One region of the Weizmannia sp. FSL W8-1119 genome, then DNA from elsewhere that is predicted to be linked to it. Evidence: riboswitches for the same ligand, from Rfam matches in the RefSeq annotation. Region 1 holds a riboswitch; the other holds the start of a gene.

Region 1 (3,916 bases):
GACTTTGAGTATATTGTCACTTCTTCCAATATTGAAGCCCTTATTCTTGAAATCAACTTAATCAAAAAGCATGACCCGAAATACAACATCATGCTAAAAGATGATAAAACATACCCGTATATTAAGCTGACCCATGAACGCCACCCGCGTCTGATCACCACCCGGAAAGTGAAGAAAGATAAGGGAAAATATTTTGGCCCGTATCCGAACGTGCAGGCGGCCAATGAAACAAAAAAGCTGCTGGACCGGTTGTATCCTTTGCGGAAATGCACCAATATGCCGGACCGCGTCTGCCTTTATTACCATTTGGGCCAGTGCCTTGCGCCGTGTGTCAATGAGGTGAAAGAAGAAACATACAAAGAGATCACCGACCAAATTACTCGCTTTTTGAACGGGGGCTACACGGAAATCAAAAAAGAACTGGAAGAAAAAATGCATGAGGCTGCTGAAAAACTTGAATTTGAGCGGGCAAAAGAATACCGCGACCAGATCGCCAATATTGAAATGACGATGGAAAAACAGAAAATTACCATGACGGATTTTACGGACCGCGACATTTTCGGCTACGCAGTGGATAAAGGCTGGATGTGTGTCCAGGTGTTTTTCATGCGCCAAGGAAAGCTGATTGAACGGGATGTCTCGCTTTTTCCGTCTTACGATGAGCCGGAGGAGGAATTTTTGAGCTATTTGGGGCAGTTTTACGCCAAACCGGAGCATATTAAGCCGAAAGAAGTGCTGATTACGGAAAAAGCAGACCGGGAACTGGCAGAACAACTGCTGGAAATCAAAGTGCTCCAGCCAAAAAAAGGCCAGAAACGGGAACTTGTGTTAATGGCCGAGAAAAACGCAAAGATTGCTTTGAAAGAAAAATTTGCGTTGATTGAACGGGACGAGGAACGGACGATCAAAGCCGTTGAAAATCTAGGCGAAAAGCTCGACATCTATACGCCGCACCGGATTGAAGCGTTCGATAATTCGAATATCCAGGGGACAAACCCGGTTTCGGCGATGGTTGTGTTTGTGGACGGCAAGCCGGCAAAAAAAGAATACCGCAAATATAAAATCAAAACGGTGGAAGGGCCGGATGATTATGAATCGATGCGCGAAGTGATCCGCCGCCGTTACATCCGTGCCCTGAGGGAAAACTTGCCGCTTCCGGACCTCATCATCATTGACGGCGGAAAAGGGCAAATTGACGCGGCAAGGGATGTGCTCGAAAATGAGCTCGGGCTTGAGATTCCGCTCGGCGGCCTGGCAAAGGATGAGAAGCACAATACATCGCAGCTTTTGTTCGGCAACCCGCTGGAAGTCGTGCCGCTCGGGCGGAACAGCCAGGAATTTTACCTGCTCCAGCGCATCCAGGATGAAGTGCACCGGTTTGCGATTACGTTCCACAGGGAATTGCGCGGAAAATCCGCATTTCAATCGGCGCTTGACGATATTCCGGGCATCGGACCGAAACGGAAAAAACAACTGCTCCGCCACTTTGGTTCCTTAAAGAAAATGAAGCAAGCGAAGTTGGAAGAATTTGTGGAAGCGGGCATCCCGCGCCCGGTATCCGAAACATTAATCAAAAAATTACAAGAATAACCTGGCAGGGTTTTTCCGTATATGGTATAATCATGATAATTTCATATGGCAGGCTTTGTTTCAGACTTTCGGGAGCGGCTATCCCGGCGTCCGGCAAAGCCGTTACATGATAGAGGCGCAAAACTTAAGAGTAAGGAACGGGAGAAGATTGGGCTTCCGGGATCGTTCCTGAAAGGAAGTTTTGCCGAAGTGGAAATGGCCTCAATGCCGTTTTTGCTGGTTCTGTACTGAAGAAGTCCGGAACTGTCAGGATGGAATGTCTTGGAGCGCTATCTCACAGGAATAACTGCGTACCCGCGTATGCAAAAGCGATGAGATATCCGTTCTCATTGCTTTTTTTAAATGGGCGCCAAGTTGCTTTGCTTTCAATCTGACAGCCTCATCTTACTTATAAACTGCAGAAGGTGGCGGAGTTATTGGGAATCATTGTTCAGAAATTCGGGGGAACTTCGGTTGGAAATGTGGAAAGGATCCGGAATACGGTCGACCGGATTATTGAAGAAAAGGAAAAAGGCCATGATGTTGTCGTCGTTGTCTCCGCGATGGGCAAAACAACGGACCAGCTTGTCGGGCTTGCAAATGAACTTTCGGCGTATCCTGCAAAACGCGAAATGGATATGCTGCTTTCAACCGGCGAACAGGTGACGATTTCGCTTGTCGCCATGGCACTGATTGATCGCGGCTACGATGCCGTTTCTTATACCGGTTGGCAGGCCGGCATTATAACGGAACCTGTGCACGGAAACGCCCGGATCACGGAAATCCGGACTGAAAAAATCAAATCCCGTCTGGCAGCCGGGCAAATTGTCGTTGTCGCCGGGTTTCAGGGCATTACCCCGGAAGGCGAAATTGCGACACTCGGCAGGGGCGGCTCGGATACAACGGCGGTGGCGCTTGCAGCAGCGCTTCATGCCGACCGCTGCCTGATCTACACGGATGTAACCGGCGTGTTTACGTCCGACCCGCGCTATATTCCGACTGCCCGGAAGCTTAAGGCTGTATCCTACGATGAGATGCTTGAACTGGCGAGCCTCGGGGCGGGCGTCCTGCATGCAAGGGCGGTGGAGTTTGCCAAAAATGCGGCTGTGCCGCTGATCGTTTGTTCGAGCCTTGAAAGGGAGGAAGGCACGTTAATAGAGGAGGAAGTTTCGGTGGAAAAAAATTTAATTGTCCGCGGCGTTGCATTTGAAGACGGCATTACAAGGGTAACCATTTTCGGGCTGGAAAACGGCTTCTGGAATTTGCCGGATATATTCACGACACTGGCGGAACACCATATTGATGTCGATATCATCATCCAGAACCGGACGGCGGACCATAAAACATATTTATCATTTTCGATAAAAGATAAAGATCTAAAAGAAACGGCCGATCTTTTGGAAGCCGGGAAAGAAGCCCTCAGCATCGACCATTTTGAAACGGAAACCGGCCTCGCAAAAGTGTCCATCATCGGCTCGGGCATGGTTTCCAACCCAGGCGTTGCGGCAAAAATGTTCCAGGTTCTGGCCGACCACGGCATTGCGATTAAAATGATCAGCACGTCCGAGATCAAAGTATCCACCGTTGTCGATGCAAAAGAAATGGTCCGGGCCGCCCGGTGCCTGCATGAAGCATTTGAACTGGATGCAGTGGAACAAAATATATGAAAATATGAAAAAGCAGGGGAGCCCCCTGCTTTTTCATATTTATTCCTCGGCCGGGTCTTTCGCATCCCACTGCACGGTGATCCGGATTTTTTTTGCCTTTTTCGCAACTTCTTCCACAGCTTCCGTGATCAGTTTTTTCTGCATCTGGTACTGCTCGGCCAAAAACCCGGCTTCAAGCTTGAATGTCGGTTCTGCGCCTGCGCCCATATCCAGCTGCCGTTCAATCATCGGCCCGGATAACTCAAATTCAATATGATATTTCTCTTCTTTTTTGATTGACAACGTTCCCCAGCCGGCCTCTTTGAAAAAAGAAACTATTTCTTCATAGGTAAGCAACTGGAATTTTCTTGCCAAATGTTTTCCCGCCCAGTACAGAATATCCGGCGTTTCCTTGCCGAGTATATCCGGAATTAATATATTGCGCAACAGCTCATATCCGAATGCGGGCACCATCAGCTGTTCCGCAACGGTTTGTTCATTTCCGCCAGAAGATTTCACGCAATTCCCCTCTTTCTATATGCTATATTATATACAAAATAAAACCGGACTTAAAAGCATTTTTTAAGTATACACAAAAATAAAGGGAACTTTTTCCGCCGGTTTCCGCGTTATACGGGGAAGTGGTACCGGTTGCGGTAAAATCCGATGAAAAAAGACAAGCCTTGGATAAAAATTCCTTT
Region 2 (3,916 bases), 1.6 Mb from region 1:
GGGCCGAATGGGAACCATTTTGAACGGTAAGGCAGGTCGCTCAAAGCTTTGCCTTGTGCTACATATGCACGGCGGAATCGGTAATGGCTGATGGCAATGCCGAGCCAGGCGATAAAGCCGGATAAGCCGGATGCGTTCAGGAGCCAGTTGTACACTGCCCCGTCGCCGAAGAAAGACGCAAGGAAAGCAACCGTTCCGACAAGCGCAGTGACAATCAGTGCATTCACCGGCACCCCGCGTTTATCCAGTTTCCCGAGGAATTTCGGCGCTTTGCCGTCGCACGCAAGTTCCCAGAGCATCCGCGTTGACGCGTACATGCCCGAGTTGCCGGCAGAAAGAACAGCCGTTAAAATAATCGCATTCATGACAGAAGCCGAAAAAGCAATGCCGGCACGCTGAAATACAATTGTGAACGGGCTCATCGTAATGTCATCGGCGGTTAATCTCGAATCCGTGAACGGAATCAACAGGCCGATGACAAAAATCGCCAGAATATAGAAAAGCAAGATTCTCCAAAATACAGATTTCACAGCACGCGGAATGGTCTTTTCCGGATCTTCGCTTTCACCGGCCGCAACCCCGAGCAGTTCTGTTCCCTGGAATGAAAACCCGGCTGCCATAAAAACCCCGAGCACGGCCAGGAATCCGCCGTGGACTGGGCCGTCTGCAATCGTAAAGTTAGAAAAGCCGATTGTTTTTCCGCCCATAATCCCGAAAATCATCAGTGCGCCGACAATGATAAAGGCAATGACGGTTACGACTTTAATGATTGCAAACCAGTATTCAGCTTCCCCGAACCCTTTTACAGATAAATAATTTAATAAGAACATGATGAGAAGGCAAGCCGCACTCCACACGATCGAAGGCATGTGCGGGAACCAGAATTTCATGATAATGGTTGCTGCTGATAATTCGGCTGCGATCGTGATCGCCCAGTTGTACCAATAGTTCCAGCCAAGCGCAAATCCAAGTGCCGGATCAACAAATTTTGTTGCGTACGTGCTGAAGGTGCCTGCAACCGGCATGTAGGCGGCCATTTCTGCAAGGCTTGTCATTAAAAAGTACACCATGACGCCGATTAATGCATAAGCGAGAAGCGCACCGCCAGGCCCCGCGCTGTGGATTGCCCCGCCGCTTGCCAGAAAAAGCCCGGTTCCGATTGATCCACCGAGGGAAATCATGGTCAGGTGGCGGGATTTTAATTTCCGCTTCAGCTTCGTCAATTCACCCTTTTTTGCAACGGGAACCGCTCCGGCTGCAGTGCTTTGCCCATGATAGAAGTCATCCATCCTTGATTCACTCCTTTTTATATAGGAAGGAGCAGGGAATAAACAAAAATGCCGCAGTCGTGGAGACGCGGCATCAAAGCGTATACCCTCCATCAACCTTCCGAAGATAGCTCAACACATATGCGAGGGGGAATCGCATATGTGACAGTTCTGTTCCTGTTCGGAAACAGCCCCAACATGGCACCGCGGGATCCGGCACCACGTTTCGGCAGCTTTTCCTTTCAACCGGAGTCTTAAACTTTACCCGTGTCTCGTCCGATTTACTCATAAAAGCTGCGACCTCTACCTCACCGGATTTGATGAGGATTTTTTATTCCATTTGATTTACATATTATTATAGTTATTTTTTTAGGGAAAATCAATAGAAAAGGCAGCAGAATGGGGTGACAAATGGGCTTAAGTTTTTACATCAAGCCCGGTGCCAATTCGCATGATTGACTTTTTGCAGCGGGCAACAGCGCGGCAATATTTTGTTCATTTTATGTACAGGCTTATTACAAACATCTGCCTTTCCGTGCGAAAAGTGCAAATACCTGATTGGGATGGTTCGTTGGCTGGAAAGGAGGGGCTGCCGCTTTTTCGCGGGTACAAACAGGCAGGAGGACAGCCTGATTCGTGTTTTTTTCAAAAAGGCCTTTACATCTGCCTGCTTTTTTGTATAATACAAATGAAAGTAAACTTAAAGTTTAATAAAACAGAACTTCCTTGCCTTTGAGTTTACAAATGCTAAACAAATGGGAAGGGCTTATGATGGAAATTGGGAAAAAGATTAAAAACTTAAGGTTGAAAAAAGGACTCACCCAGGAGGAACTTGGAGAGCGCACGGATTTAAGCAAAGGCTACATTTCCCAGCTTGAGCGGGATTTAAGCTCCCCCTCGATTGACACGTTTTTTAATATATTGGAAGTGCTCGGCTGCACGCCAAAAGAATTTTTTGATGAAGAAGAGCGTGAACAAAAAGTGGTATACGGGGAAGAAGACCAGACCGATTATCTCGATGAAGAGCGCGGGTATAAAATCCAGTGGCTCGTCCCGGAGTCGAATGAAAAGGAAATGGAACCGATCCTGCTCACGCTTGAGGAAAAGGGGGAGTTTAAAACCTTTGAACCTTCTTTATCGGAAACCTTTGCCTATGTATTAGAAGGCCGGATTGCGGTGCGGCTTGGCAAACGCCTGTACCGTGCGAAAGCCGGAGAAGCCATTTATTATCATGCATCCGATGAGCATCAGATACTGAATGACGCGGAAGGCCGGTCCAGGCTTGTGCTCGTTGCCACGGAATCGTATCTGTAGGCTGCATGCGGAAAGAAGAGGAGGACAGCAATGAACAGCGATATCATCATTCGTTTTGACCATGTCACGAAACAATACGACGATGATCCTGCTATTTTGGATGACGTCAGTTTTGAAATTGAACGCGGAAAATTCTACACCCTGCTCGGGCCGTCGGGTTGCGGGAAAACAACCATTTTGCGCCTGATTGCAGGATTTATTGCGCCGACAAAAGGAAATATTTACATCAACGGAAAAATCGTGAATGACGTTCCGGCCAACCGGCGCCAGGTCAATACCGTTTTCCAGGATTATGCGCTGTTTCCGCATTTAAATGTGTATGAAAACGTCGCGTTCGGGCTGCGCATTAAAAAAATGAAGGCGGCTGTGATTGACCAAAAAGTAAAAGAAGCCTTGAAGTTTGTGAACCTGGAAGGCTATGAAAACCGGGAAATCAGCGAAATGTCAGGCGGGCAGCGGCAACGGGTCGCGATTGCGCGCGCGATTGTCAATGAACCGGAAGTGATTTTGCTGGACGAACCGCTTTCCGCGCTGGATTTGAAGCTAAGGACAGAGATGCAGTATGAACTGCGTGAACTGCAGCGCCGCCTTGGCATTACGTTTATTTTTGTCACGCACGACCAGGAAGAAGCGCTTGCGATGAGCGATGAAATTTTTGTCATCAATAACGGGAAAATCCAGCAGAGCGGTACGCCGACCGATATTTACGATGAACCGATCAACCGCTTTGTCGCGGACTTTATCGGCGAGTCCAATATCCTTCCGGGAAAAATGATCAAGGATTTTGTTGTGGAATTTAACGGCCGTGCGTTTGAATGCGTAGACCGCGGCCTTAACCCGAACGAGCCGGTTGAAATTGTCATCCGCCCGGAAGACCTGGAGATCACGACGCCGGAAAAAGGAAATTTGAAAGTGCGTGTGGATACCCAGCTGTTCCGCGGCGTCCATTATGAAATTTGCTGCTACGATGAAGAGGGAAATGAATGGCTTGTCCACTCGACAAAAAAAGCAAAAGTCGGGGATACGATCGGCCTTTATTTTGAACCGGAAGCGATCCACGTGATGAGATTCGGCGAAACGGAAGAGGAATTCGACCGGCGCTTGGAAGCGTACGATGAGGTCCGGCCATGAAAGTGAATGCACGCGCTTTTTATCTCGTTCCGTATTTGCTGTGGATCCTTCTTTTTGTAGTCGCACCGATTTTGCTCATTCTCTATTATTCTTTTTTTGATATTGAAGGGCATTTGTCGCTTGTCAACTATGAAAAATTTTTTACGCCCGTTTATTTGAAAATGGCGCTGAGCTCTTTTTGGTATGCATTTTTGATTACGGCG

The links. A riboswitch is a leader RNA that binds a small molecule or an ion and turns the genes downstream of it on or off. The one in region 1 is predicted to bind lysine.
Region 2: linked by a shared signal. The riboswitch ahead of NSQ19_RS01460 (amino acid permease) and the one ahead of NSQ19_RS09525 (aspartate kinase) in region 1 are both predicted to bind lysine.

Annotation. Positions count from the first base shown of each region.
Region 1 is NZ_JBBOZL010000001.1:1,929,899-1,933,814, reverse strand. Features, by position in the region: gene uvrC (excinuclease ABC subunit UvrC) at 1-1,590, shown strand, start outside; lysine riboswitch at 1,693-1,870, shown strand; gene NSQ19_RS09525 (aspartate kinase) at 2,007-3,236, shown strand; gene NSQ19_RS09520 (YslB family protein) at 3,276-3,734, opposite strand.
Region 2 is NZ_JBBOZL010000001.1:282,351-286,266, forward strand. Features, by position in the region: gene NSQ19_RS01460 (amino acid permease) at 1-1,289, opposite strand, end outside; lysine riboswitch at 1,389-1,582, opposite strand; gene NSQ19_RS01465 (helix-turn-helix domain-containing protein) at 2,040-2,582, shown strand; gene NSQ19_RS01470 (ABC transporter ATP-binding protein) at 2,613-3,713, shown strand; gene NSQ19_RS01475 (ABC transporter permease) at 3,710-3,916, shown strand, end outside.